2 regions of the Vagococcus sp. AM17-17 genome follow, and region 1 is predicted to be linked to the other one. Evidence: predicted binding sites of a transcription regulator. Region 1 holds the regulator's gene; the other holds the start of a gene.

What was found. Region 1 encodes CtsR, which represses protease genes until heat stress. Its sites were predicted from a motif close to TTGGTCAAAAAAGGTCAAANA; they were not measured.
Region 2: the regulator CtsR is predicted to act here: its motif matches at 4,789-4,809, upstream of DW196_RS06000 (ATP-dependent Clp protease ATP-binding subunit).

What each region holds. Positions count from the first base shown of each region.
Region 1 covers NZ_QRJY01000019.1:22-7,056, reverse strand. Annotated here, with positions in the region: gene gor (glutathione-disulfide reductase) at 1-1,142, opposite strand, end outside; gene DW196_RS10500 (U32 family peptidase) at 1,158-2,393, opposite strand; gene DW196_RS10495 (peptidase U32 family protein) at 2,406-3,326, opposite strand; gene DW196_RS10490 (ATP-dependent Clp protease ATP-binding subunit) at 3,440-5,896, opposite strand; gene DW196_RS10485 (CtsR family transcriptional regulator) at 5,893-6,372, opposite strand.
Region 2 covers NZ_QRJY01000003.1:58,851-65,885, forward strand. Annotated here, with positions in the region: gene wecB (non-hydrolyzing UDP-N-acetylglucosamine 2-epimerase) at 1-18, shown strand, start outside; gene DW196_RS05985 (RNA polymerase sigma factor) at 121-669, shown strand; gene DW196_RS05990 (DUF4179 domain-containing protein) at 666-2,111, shown strand; gene DW196_RS05995 (DUF1827 family protein) at 2,166-2,474, opposite strand; gene DW196_RS06000 (ATP-dependent Clp protease ATP-binding subunit) at 2,592-4,751, opposite strand; gene DW196_RS06005 (phosphocarrier protein HPr) at 5,186-5,452, shown strand; gene ptsP (phosphoenolpyruvate--protein phosphotransferase) at 5,452-7,035, shown strand, end outside.

The sequences.
Region 1 (7,035 bases):
TCAGTAATCGCAAACTGCATTGGTGTAAATCTAGACGTATATATTTTAACATCCTCACCATATTGTTCTCTAGCTTCTTTTTCTGTTAAACCAACTGTTCCAATCGCTGGATGTGAAAATACAACTGTTGGAACGGTATGATACTCTAAATATAAATTATCTTGATTGTTAAATAATCGTTCGGATAATCTTCGTCCTGCTGCAATTGCTACAGGTGTTAAATTAATTTTATCAATGACATCTCCAACAGCATAAATACCTTCTTGTGTGGTATTTTGATACTGGTCTACTTTTATTGCACCTTTATCCGTTAATTCAACATCTGTCACATCAAGGTTTAACTCATCCATATTTGGCACTCGACCAATTGCCCAGACAATTTCATCTACCTCGATTGATTTTCCATTTTCAAAGGACAAAACGTAACCAGAAGCTGTTTTTTCAACACTCTTTGGTACACTATTTGCATGTAAATTCATGCCACTTTTCTCATAACTTTCAGTCAACCCTTGAATTAATAAGTCATCGAATTCACGTAAAAAGGTGTCACGTCTAAATGCCAAATGAGTCGTTGCTCCTAAGCCATGTAATACGCCAGCGATTTCCACTGCAATATAACCAGCTCCAACTACCGCTACACGTTTTGGTAGTTCTGTTAACTCAAAAAAGCCATTTGAATCAATACCATATTCTGCACCGGGAATATTCGGACGAATAATTTTCCCACCTGTCGCAATTAAAATATGAGGAGCAGTAAATGTTTCTCCATTTACTTCGACCACACTTTTTTCTTTAAATTTAGCGTAACCCTTAATATGAGTCACTCCATTACTTTCTAGCCCCTTTAAATACAAACCATTCAATCGTTTGATATACGTTTGGCGATTTTCGACTAAACGAGCCATGTCAAATCCGTCAACTGTTACATCAAAACCATATTCATAGGCTTGATGGTGTAGCATGTCATTCATTTGAGATGCTGACCACATCACTTTTTTAGGAACACATCCAACATTGACACATGTTCCACCAAGCTCGTTTCCTTCTATTAATAACACTTTAGCCCCATGCATACCTGCTCTATTAGCAGAAGCTATTCCACCACTACCTCCACCAATCACTATATAATCAAATGTTTTCATCCATTTTCTCCCTTCTTACTTCTGTTTACGAATCATATCACCAGGTCTAACTGGTTGTGCGACTGGCATTTTGACAATCATCATAGCATTTGGTGCTTTTTCAATTGATTCACCGTCTTCATTCCACATCTCTTTTATATCTTGTTCAAAGTGAGTAAATCCAGGTCCGTAAAATTCAATATGATCTTCGATTCTGAAATGATTTCGTTGTCTGATAGTAGCAATTTTAGTTTCGTCATCATATTCTAACACTTCACCAATGAACTTATACACTGGGATTTTCCGACGTTTTCCAAATAATTGTTCCTCATCTGTTGGAATATGATAATAAAAACCAGTTGCTAATTCTCGTTGTGCCACTTTCCACAGTTCATCAATCCACTCTTGTTTACACACATAATTTTCCGGATCAGCCATGTAGCTATCAACTGCTTTTTTATAGACATTAGATACCGTTGATACATAATGAATCGACTTCATGCGTCCTTCAATTTTTAGACTATCGACACCGTTTTTTACTAAATCAGGAATGTGTTCGATCATTGACATATCCACCGCACTCATTGAAAACGGCTCACTCACTTCTCCAGTGTCTGTTAATGAACGTCTTTCTTCACCAAATGGCATATCAAACAAATCATATTTCCAACGACATGATTGTGAACACCCACCACGGTTAGCATCTCTGTGACTCATATGATTTGATAAGGTACAACGACCTGAATAGGAAATACACATCGCACCATGAATAAAGGCTTCAATTTCAATATCCGTATTCTCACGAATTTTCGCTACCTCGTCCATTGAGACCTCACGACCTAACACCACTCGTTCTAGTCCTTCATTTTTCCAAAACTCTAATGTTTCAAAATTTGTCGCAGAAGATTGTGTCGACAAATGAACCGGTAAACCTGGTGCTTCAGTAATGCATACTTCAATTAATGCTGGGTCAGAGACGATTACCGCACTAATGCCAATATCTCGCAATTTTCTAAAAAACTCACCAGCTCCTTTGGCATCTCCTTCATGCGTCACCATGTTAGCCGCCACATAAACTTTTGCTCCTCGCTCTTTAGCAAATGCGACACCTTCTTCCATTTCTTCATAAGAAAAGTTCCCAGCACGACTTCTTAGGCCATAAGCATTTCCACCAATATACACAGCATCTGCCCCGTAATGTATCGCAATTTTCAATTTTTCAAGTGTACCAGCTGGAGCCAGTACTTCTGGTCGTTTCAATGTATTTGTCATCTTTACTCTCTCCTATTTTATTTCCTCAGGATCTAAATAATAAAAGCCAGTATCCAAACTTCTTCCTTTTGGATGATGTTCCATAATCGTTTTTTGTAGCGATTTTGCCAAATCCTGTGTCCAAGTGTCTCCAATCAACGCTTTTTTAGCTGTAATAAAACTTGAAACAATACTCACAAAATCTTCCCCAGGAGTATACATACCATCTAATTTCCAATGTCTTAAACCAGCATCATATAATTCTTTTAATTCAAACATTAAGTCTACATCATTTGTGGCATAAATGTGTGTCCCATGCTTATCCTCGAAAATAGAATAATGCGTTTCTTCATCTTTAGGTTCAGATATAAACAACCCATCTTCTTTAGAAACATTGTCTTGTTGCTTCGTAAAATTAAAATAATTTGTAAGCAGTGGGCGTTTTGAGTGATGGATACACGTCGCACCATACACTAAAACTTCAGTAAAGACTTGCGAATCTTTGGCAATTTGTTGCAACTCCTCAAACGGAATTTCTCTAGCTAAAATTGCACCAGTTGCCCCACGTTTGGCCCAAAAGTTTACTTGCCTTGAACTAGTCACCATTGTTTCAGCATTATATACATAAGGTAGTTTATATCCATCTCGTTGTAAGACATAAATCACACCAGGATCGCCTACAATAATATCATCTACTCCAATTGATTCTAAAAAACCCAAATATTCAGGAATAAGCTCCATTTTATCTGGATGCATAATCGCACTCACCGCAACACGAGCTTTTTTTCCTTTACTATGAGCTAATTGAACCAATTCAGTCATTTCTTCTCTTGTGAAATAATGCGGTAAACGTAACCCAAATTCTTCTTCTCCAAAACAAATTACATCAATATCCAATTCGACCAGTTGACGTGCCTGTTCTAATGAGTCCACTGTCGTACTTATCTCTATCATTCTAGACACTCCTATCCTTTATAAACACTTTTTATCCTAACATATTGCATAGATAAACCGCAAACTTTCACAAGGTAAAAGCGCTAGTTATTTAACTAACTAACGCTTGTTTGTTACACTTTTTCTACCTTTTTTACTTTTGTATTAATTTTCCCTTTTGATGCACCAAGAGTCACTATATCTCCTGTTTGAAGTTCACCTGACAAGAGTAATTCACTTAGTCTATCTTCGACTTCTTTTTGCAAAGCACGACGAATTGGACGAGCTCCGTATTCCGGATCAAACCCTTCACTACTGATAACATCAATAGCTGCTGAAGTTAATTTTAATGTAATATCTTGTTCTTTTAATCTCTCAACAACATCTTTAGACATGATTTTCACGATATCATGTAATTGTTGTTTATTTAATGAGTGGAATACGACCACTTCATCTACACGATTTAAAAATTCCGGTCTAAATGATTTTTTCAATTCTTCTAATATACGAGATTTCATCGCTTTATAATCTTTGGTTTCATCTGCTACACCAAATCCAACAGTCTTTTCATCTCGTAAAGAAGTAGCGCCGATATTTGATGTCATGATAATAATTGTATTTTTAAAATCTACTTTACGACCTTTGGCATCAGTTAAATGCCCATCATCTAGTACTTGCAACAACACATTAAACACATCAGGATGGGCTTTTTCTACCTCATCAAGTAATACAACAGAATATGGTTTTTGACGAATTAGCTCAGTCAATTGTCCTCCTTCATCATAACCAACATATCCTGGAGGGGAGCCGACTAAACGACTTGTACTATGTTTTTCCATAAATTCAGACATATCCACTCGAATCAAGGCATCTACTGAACCAAACATCACTTCAGCAATTGTTTTAGCTAGTTCTGTTTTCCCAACACCTGTTGGCCCTAAAAACATAAATGACCCAATTGGACGATTAGGACTCTTCAATCCACTTCGCGCACGTCGAATAGCACGTGAAACAGATTCTACAGCCTCTTCTTGGCCGACAACACGTTCATGCATGACCTTTTCCAAATCAAGTAATCGTTCACTCTCTTTTTTTTCTAACTGTGTTAAAGGAATACCAGTCCATTGAGAAATGACAGATTCAATATCTTCTTCGGTCACTTTTTGTGTATAACCAGTTGATTCTTTTTCTTGTTTTTCAACTAATTTTGCTAATTTTTTTAAGGCTTTCTTTTCTATCTCTCGAATTTCAACCACTTCGGCAAAATTTTGTGAGATAATCGCTTCTTCTTTTTCCTTATAGATATCAGCTAATACCTGTTGTTGTTTCACTATTGGAGACGGTTTTTCCGCTTGATTCAAGCGTACTTTGGCAGCTGCCTCATCTATCAAATCAATAGCTTTATCAGGAAGCTGACGATCATTAATGTAACGAATAGATAATTTTGCAGCTGCCTCAATAGCTTCTTGTGTAATCGCTACTTGATGATGTTCTTCATATTGTGCTTTTAACCCTGATAAAATTTCAATTGTTTCTTCTTCATTTGGCTCATCCACTAAAACTTTAGCAAAACGTCTTTCTAATGCAGGATCTTTTTCAATATATTTTTGATATTCATCTAATGTTGTAGCCCCTATGGTTTGTAATTCACCACGAGCAAGAGCTGGTTTTAAAATATTAGACGCATCAATCGCACCTTCAGCTCCGCCAGCGCCAATCAACGTATGTAATTCATCAATAAACAAAATAACTTCGCCATCATAATAAATTTCATCCACTAATTTTTTCATTCGATCTTCAAATTCACCACGATATTTTGTTCCTGCAACTACTGCTCCCATATCAAGCATCATTACTCGTTTATTTCTCATATCTTTTGGAACATTTGCCGCAACAATGCGTTGTGCTAATCCTTCAGCAATTGCCGTTTTACCGACTCCAGGCTCGCCAACTAATACCGGGTTATTTTTTGTACGACGACTCAATATTTGGATTAGTCTTTCCACTTCGGTATCTCGACCAACTAACGGATCCAATCGTTTTTCTCTAGCACTTTGAGTTAAATCTCTAGCTAATGAATCTAGTGTTGGTGTTCCTTCATTTGTCGATGGTTTTCCCGTTTTACGAACTTTTCCGTTTTTATTGTTTTCCGTAATACCAATTCGTTTTAAAATATCTTTACGTAATTTAGGTAATTCTACTCCTAGATTCTTCAAAATTCTAGCAGATAACAATGTATCTTCTCTAATTAACGCTAGTAAAATATGTTCAGTTCCGATACTTGGTGCACCTAGTCGTTTTGCCTCCTCACCAGCAAAAGCTAACACATCCTTTGCTCTAGGTGAATATGGTAAAAGCTGACCTTTTTTGGTTTTATAGCTACCATATTGAACAACCTGCTCAATCTCTTCAAATATGATTTCTTCGTCTATGTTTAATTTTCTAATTGCTTTTCCGCCAACTCCTCTTGGCTCTTTAACTAATCCTAATAAGAAATCCTCTGTTCCCACAGCATCATGCTTAAAATATCTAGCACTTTCTTGTGCCAATTCAAGTACATCATTTGCACGTTTCGTAAATAATTCGCTCATCTAAGTTCCTCTCTTTCTTTATATGTGAGACGCTCTATAATAGCAATCATCATATTAGATCTTAACAGTCTTTCTTCAGAAGAACGGCTAATTCCATTTAATTTAAAGGCTGCTTGCAATAAATGCTTTTCATGTAACGTAATAATATCATTATCATGTAGTTCATTTAAAATAGCAAATGCCTCACTCTCTGTCAAACCATTACTAATCATTTCAGGTATTTCTTCACACAATTTAGTTTTATATTGAATTAACTTTACCTTAACAATTCGAATATAGCCACCACCGCCACGCTTACTTTCTACCCTGTATCCTTTTGGAATCGTGAATCTCGTATTTATCACATAATTAATTTGCGAAGGGACGCAATTAAACTGATTAGCAAGTTCCGCTCGTTTAATTTCTATAATATCTTCATTGGCCAACAATTCTTTTAGATGCTCTTCTATAATATCTGACATGTTTTTATTCTCCATTAGATTACCCCCTCTTACTACTCAATTGACTTATATTGACCTTTATTATACTAAAAATTTATCAATATTTATAATAATACGATTTATATAAATTCTCTCATTAGTCAATTGTAAAATTAAGCTAGACAACTAAAAAAATCATTTATGATACACTCTAATTGTCTTTCCAACTAAAGAAAACAAGGAGTTTAATCACAAATGCCCTATATACATCTGACTACAGACGAGCTAGTTTTGATAGAATCTTATTACCATCAAAATAAAAAAGGAACATACATTCCTCAATAGTCGAAACGAGAAAAACAGACTATTTATAATGTTTACAAAGCTTTTGACGAGGGGCTATCTGCACTAGATTACTATAAAAGATACAAAAACAATAAAAAGAATTGTGGCAGACGTCCTATTTCTTTATCTAATAATGAAACAGAATACATTAAAAAGAAGATTGTTCAAGGATGGACTCTAGATGTCATTATTGGTCGTGCTGAGTTTCCTGTTTCATGTTCTATCAGTACTATTTAAACAAGGTCTGTTTTAGTTGACCGTATTACCTATGAAAGGTAAAAGGAAAGCGAATAGTTATCAAACAAGTATTTAAAAGAACCATCCAACAACGTAATAAGGACTATGCAAATCTTAGAACTTTTAACTGAAAAAATA
Region 2 (7,035 bases), on a different contig from region 1:
TTAAAGAAGAAACTATAACAAACAAAAGTTTTAGAGATTTCTCTAGAACTTTTTTTATGCATCTAAGGAATTTAATAAAAATCATTGTACTGTAAGTGAGAAACAAAAGGAGGAGATAACATGACAGATGAAGAATACCTGACTAGCTTGCTTAATAAAGATGAAGAAGCATTGAGTCAATTGATGGATACATACACGAAGCTATTGTGGGCAGTTGGTTCAAAATATTTAAATCATCAGCAAGTAATGGGGATTCAAGACATTGAGGAATTAGTCAGTGATGTATTTATTAGATTGTGGAAAAATCCAAAGGGGTTTGATCCAAGTAAAGGCACGTTAAAAACGTATCTATGCATGATGACACGAAGTATGGCGTTAAATAAACTGAAACAAGTAGCTAAAGATATGACAGTAGAGTTAGATGATAGTATCACAGCCACATTAACAATAGAAGAAAGTAACATGGATTGGCAAGCTTTTTATCAAGCGGTTATGACACTTGAAGAACCTATGAGAGAAATTATTATTAAACGTTATTTCTATGAAATGAAACCAAAAGACATTCAAGAAAAGACAGGTTATGACTCAAAACTAATTGATAATAAACTGTATCAAGGTAAGAAACAACTACAAAAACAGTTTAAAGAATTAGGAGGAGAATTGGGATGAATAAATATCAAAAAGAACCATTTGAAGAATTAACAGATGAGCAATTAGATGAATTGTTGGCGCAAATGAATCAAGAGATGCCTAATGAGTCAAAAGAAAAAATAAAACAAACAGTATTTGAAGATATCAATAAAAAAGCAGAGAAAGTCAAACCACTAAAACCTAAAAAGAAGAAATGGGCAGCTATTCTTGGGGCAGTGGCAGTGCTTAGTTTGATGGTTGGGTATACGCAGTTAGATACAATAAAAGTAGCTTATACCAAAGCTTTTGGTACAGAAGCAGATAAGATATTAGTAAATGCAGAAAAACTTGATTATTCAGTAGAAGATCAAGGATTAAAATTAACGGCTAAAAATACATTCAAAGATGGTAATACCACTTATGTTTTAATGGAATTGCAAGATTTAACTGGGGATAGATTGTCTGAAGATACCATTATTGAGGATTGGTCCATGTTAAATGGTGGGAACACGCAAGTGATTAACTATGATACAAAAACAAAGACAGCGACGTTATTAGTCAGTTCAGTAGCATGGGAAGAACATAAAGATACTGGGTTTATACTAACAGGTTTTGGTTCTCATACCAAAGAAATGGAAAATATTGTATCAATTGATTGGAAAAAAAATTTGGCGACAAATGTTAAATGGAAAAAATATGATGGAAAAAGTGGAGTAGGAGGTGGAAGTGTTGAGGATTCAATTCTAGAGAAATTGAATGTCGACTATGAGGCGTTGTATAGTGAATACTTACCGAACAAACGATTATCGATTCCATTAATTCCTGGCGAAGATTATTTTATTGAAAATATGGCTTATAAAGACGGCTTATTACATATTTTGGTGAAATGGCCCAATATAAAAGGGTACAATTTCTTAAACTTAGATTTTCAACCTAAAAATTCTAGTGAAAAAAAACCAGAAAGAAATGGTAATAAGTTATGGCCATACATTGCTTCTTATTCAGCTTATAATAATGAAACACATAAAAACGAAACAGGAAAAAGTGATTATGAGGAATTTGTTTTTGATATCAAAGAATCAGAGTTACAAAATTATGATTTAAAAGTAGAATCTGCAAAAACTCAAACAGTTGTTTCTGGTAATTGGGCAATAAAATTGAAAGAACCAAAAGAAATAGAAAGAAAAGCATTAAAAGGTATCATACTTAAAAAAGAAAACTTAGCATTATCTAATATAAATCTATCCGGTTTATCTTTAAGTTTTGATGTAAAAGATTCTTCTCCAGAAAAAATGAAGGAGTTGAATTTAGATGTAAAACTAGTTAAAAAAGATGGGGAGATAATTGATTTAACAAAAGATGGTGACGGTAATATATACACTGAAAACGGAGAAAGCCACGTATCCTTGATATATGATTACACTGAATTAAGTGACATTGACTCTGTTATCATTAATGGACAAACACTCAAAGTAGAATAAAAAAATAAAACCATTCCTGTGCAAACGACAATTAAAGCATAGGAATGGTTTTATTTAACTAATTTTTTTTGTTTTTTTCGGTTTGACAGGAATTTCAACTTCTATAACACCGTGTGTTCGAATGATTTCTAACTCTGGATTATCCACTGTGGTATGTAATAGTTCTTCTAATACAGCATTTAGTTCTAAATCTTTAATATCACGTGTCTTATTCACTAAAACAACATCGATATGAGTGTCTGCCGTACTGTGAATCACTAATGTTTTACCTAATGAATAGACACTGACAAATCTAGCATCTGTGTTTTCCAATTGTTTAGAAACCAAAGTAGCATAACTATTTGTAACGTCAATCAATTTCATTAATATCACCCCAATTTAGTTGTATCCTTTTCTATAGATTAATTATACCACAATGATTAAAAATTAAGGAGAAAACCTTCCCATATAATAGGAAGAATTTTCTCCTTAAAACATGTATTAGTTCATTTGTTCAGTTATTGTAATAGTATCATCTACTAAATCAGCAGATAATCTTTTTGCAGAAGGGTTATCTAAATAACAATCAGCAATCCCGTCTTCAATATATTCTTGAATGGTACGTCTAAGAGGTCTTGCACCCATAGCTTGATCATAACCAAGTTCAACTAATTTTTCTTTTGTTTCTTCAGTCGTATCAATATGAATACCTTGTTCTTGTAATTTTATGTTTATCTCATCAAGCATTAATGACACAATAGACAATAGATTTTCTTTACTTAAGGGTTTAAATTCGATAATTCCATCAAATCGATTTAGAAATTCTGGCTTAAAGTAATGACTTAACTGGTTTAGAACTGATTGAGTCGTCCCTTCTTTGATAGCACCAAATCCAACACTTGCTTCAACATGTTGAGTTCCAGCATTACTTGTCATGATTATCAAAGTATCTTTAAAACTAACAGTTCTACCTTTCGCATCTGTCAATCGTCCATCTTCAAGGATTTGAAGGAATAGATGTAAAACATCTGGATGAGCTTTTTCGACTTCATCTAATAGAATTAAACTATAGGGATTTCTTCTCACTCTTTCAGTTAATTGTCCTGCTTCATTGTAACCAACATAACCAGGTGGCGAACCAATTAATTTAGACACACTATGTTTTTCCATGTATTCACTCATATCAAAACGAACCATGTTAGATTCATGCCCAAATAACTCTGTCGCTAGTTGTTTTGCTAGCTCAGTTTTACCAACACCAGTCGGTCCAACAAAAAGAAATGAACCAATCGGACGATTTTTATTTCCTAAACCAATTCGATTTCGTCTAATAGCACGTGATACTTTATCAATGGCATCATCTTGCCCAATGACATGTTTTTTCAAATCACTTGCTAAATGTTTCATTTGTTGTTGCTCTGTTTCTTTTAATTTACCAACCGGAATTCCTGTCATGGTTTCCACGGTTTCTTCCATGTCGTTTATTGTGACAGTAGGCATACTATCTTCAGATACTTGGTGAATTTTCAAGTCTTCCAATTTTTTGATTTGATCACGGTAATAAGCCGCTTTTTCAAAATCTTCTTCTTCTGAAGCAATTTGTTTGTTAGCTTCAGCTCGTGCAATTCTAGAATTTAAAATTTTTGGATCAATAGAAGGAATGGTTAAATTTTTCTTAGAACCTGTTTCATCTAGTAAGTCGATAGCTTTATCCGGTAAATGTCTGTCTTGTATAAAACGACTAGATAAGTGTACAGCCCCCTCGATGGCTTCATCTGTGTATTTCACATGATGGTAATTTTCATATTTTTCTTGAATACCTTTTAATATATGAATGGTTTCTTCAATAGTAGGTTCATCAACTTTTACAGGTTGTAAACGTCGTTCAAGTGCTGCATCTTTTTCGATGATACGATATTCATTAAATGTTGTTGCGCCAACTAATTGTAATTCACCACGAGCTAAGGCTGGTTTTAAGATATTGCCAGCATCCATCGAGCCATCGTTGACAGAACCAGCTCCAACAATTTCATGGATTTCATCAATAAATAAAATGACATTCTTTTGTTCTTTTAGTTCAGTAATCAGTTGTTTCATCCGTTCTTCAAACTGGCCTCTAACACCTGTTCCTTGAACAAGTGACACAACATCAAGACGAATGACTTCTTTATTCTCTAATTTTTGTGGGACATCACCATTAATAATACTTAACGCTAACCCTTCAACGACCGCGGTTTTACCAACACCAGGTTCACCAATAAGTACTGGATTGTTTTTAGTTCGTCTATTTAATATTTCTATCACACGTTTAATTTCAGCATCTCGACCGATGACCGGATCAATTTTTCCATCACGAGCAAGTTGTGTTAGGTTCTCCCCGTATTCTACCAGGATAGAAGCATTTCCACCACCACCTTGTTGAGCTTGCATAGTTGGTTGTTGCACTTGTTTCATTGATTGTTGGGCCAACTGTTTGAAAAAATCATTTAATTGACCAAAACCATAAGGATCTTGAGCAAATTTTTCCCGATTCATTTGATCTTCTTGAGATTTTAAGTCACGATAACATTGTTGGCATAAATCTATTTGTTGTTTCTCTCCATTAACTGATGCGTGTAAGTGAATTGTTGCATCATTCTTTTTACAGTTTTTACATATCATAGGTAAATCCTCCTTTAATCAAATGATTTACCAAAACAGTTTGACCTGTTTTGACCTTATGATTATTATATAATTTTTGAATATAAGAAGCAAAAATTATGCTCTTTTTATTGATTGAAAAGGTGTAACATTCGTTGAAAATCACTTGTACCAAAAAACGTTTTTTTAACATAAAGTTTGAAATGGCTATTTAGTACACAAAAAAAGGAATATATCAAAATAATTATGAATTAAATTCGAATTATTTTCTGAAATGGAGATGAAAAGTTTATAAAAGCTTTTTAAAGTTCTATAGAGAACATGGGAAAAAAGTTGTAAGTAATAGAAAAACATGGTATTCTTTATCATTGAAAGGGTTATTTTTTTAGGACAATTTTTGTTTAAATAAATAATCCATCATAAAAATTTTTCACATGACAAAGGAGAAGATAATTATGGAAAAAAAAGAATTTCACGTAGTAGCAGATACAGGTATTCACGCTAGACCAGCAACTTTATTGGTGCAAACAGCTAGCAAATTTAGTTCAGATGTTAACTTAGAATATAAAGGTAAATCTGTAAACTTAAAATCAATTATGGGTGTCATGTCTTTAGGTGTTGGCCAAGGTGCTGACGTTACAATTACAGCTGAAGGTGCTGACGAAGCAGACGCAATCGCAGCTATCGAAGAAACAATGAAAAAAGAAGGGCTATCTGAATAATGACTAAACAATTGAAAGGTATTGCAGTTAGTGATGGTATTGCAGTTGCTAAAGCATATCTTTTAGTTGAGCCGGATTTATCATTTGAAAAACGTTCAGTTGAAAACGTTGAAGCCGAAGCAGCACGTCTTTCAGATGCTCTTAGTCAATCAACTAAAGATTTGCAAGCAATCAGAGACAAAGCGGTGAAAACTTTAGGTGAAGAAGAAGCACAAGTTTTTGATGCTCACTTAATGGTTTTATCTGACCCTGAATTAATCAGTGCAATTGAAGGAAATATCAAAGATAACAAAGTTAATGCTGAATCAGCATTAAAAGAAGTTACAGACATGTTTATTGGAATGTTTGAGGCTATGGAAGATAACCCTTACATGCAAGAAAGAGCTGCTGATATTCGTGACGTAACAAAACGTGTTATGAGTCATTTGTTAGGTGTTAAATTACCTGATTTAACAATGATTGACGAAGAAGTCATTATTGTTGCTGAAGATTTAACTCCAAGTGATACAGCACAATTAGATCGTAATTTTGTTCGTGCTTTTGTAACTAATATTGGCGGACGTACATCTCACTCTGCTATCATGGCTCGTTCTTTAGAAATTCCAGCAGTTGTTGGAACAAAAGACATTACTGAGTATGTTGTAGAAGGTGACGTTTTAGCTGTTGATGGAAGTGAAGGAGACGTTATCGTTACCCCAACTGAAGCACAGGTTGCTGATTTTAAAGCAAAAGAAAAAGCATTCAATGAATTGAAAGCTGAATGGGACAAATTAAAACATGCTAAAACAGTGACAGCTGATGGTAAACATTTAGAATTAGCTGGAAATATCGGAACACCTAAAGATTTAGATGGTGTCTTAAGTCATGGTGGAGAGGCAGTTGGTTTATACCGTACTGAATTCTTGTACATGGACTCTCCTGATTTTCCAACTGAAGACGAACAGTTTGAAGCGTATAAAGCTGTCTTGGAAGGTATGGAAGGTAAACCAGTTGTGGTTCGTACGATGGATATTGGTGGGGATAAAGAATTACCTTACTTGAAATTCCCTGAAGAGATGAACCCATTCCTAGGATACCGTGCTATCCGTATTTGTTTAGCCGAAGATCAAATGTTCCGTACACAATTACGTGCATTGCTACGTGCTTCTGTATATGGAAACTTACGTATTATGTTCCCAATGATTGCTACTTTAGCTGAATTTAGAGAAGCTAAAGCGTTGCTTGAAGAAGAAAAAGCTAAATTAGTTGCTGAAGGTGTGGACGTTTCTGATGATATCCAAGTAGGTATTATGATTGAAATTCCAGCTGCGGCAGTAATTGCTGATCGCTTCGCTAAAGAAGTTGATTTCTTTAGTATTGGAACAAATGATTTAATTCAATATACAATGGCAGCAGACCGTATGAACGAACGTGTTTCTTACTTATATCAACCATATAATCCTGCAATTTTACGTTTAATTAAAAACGTCATTGATTCAGCTCATGCTGAAGGTAAATGGGCTGGTATGTGTGGAGAGATGGCTGGAGATCAAACAGCTGTACCATTATTAGTTGGATTAGGATTAGACGAATTTTCTATGAGT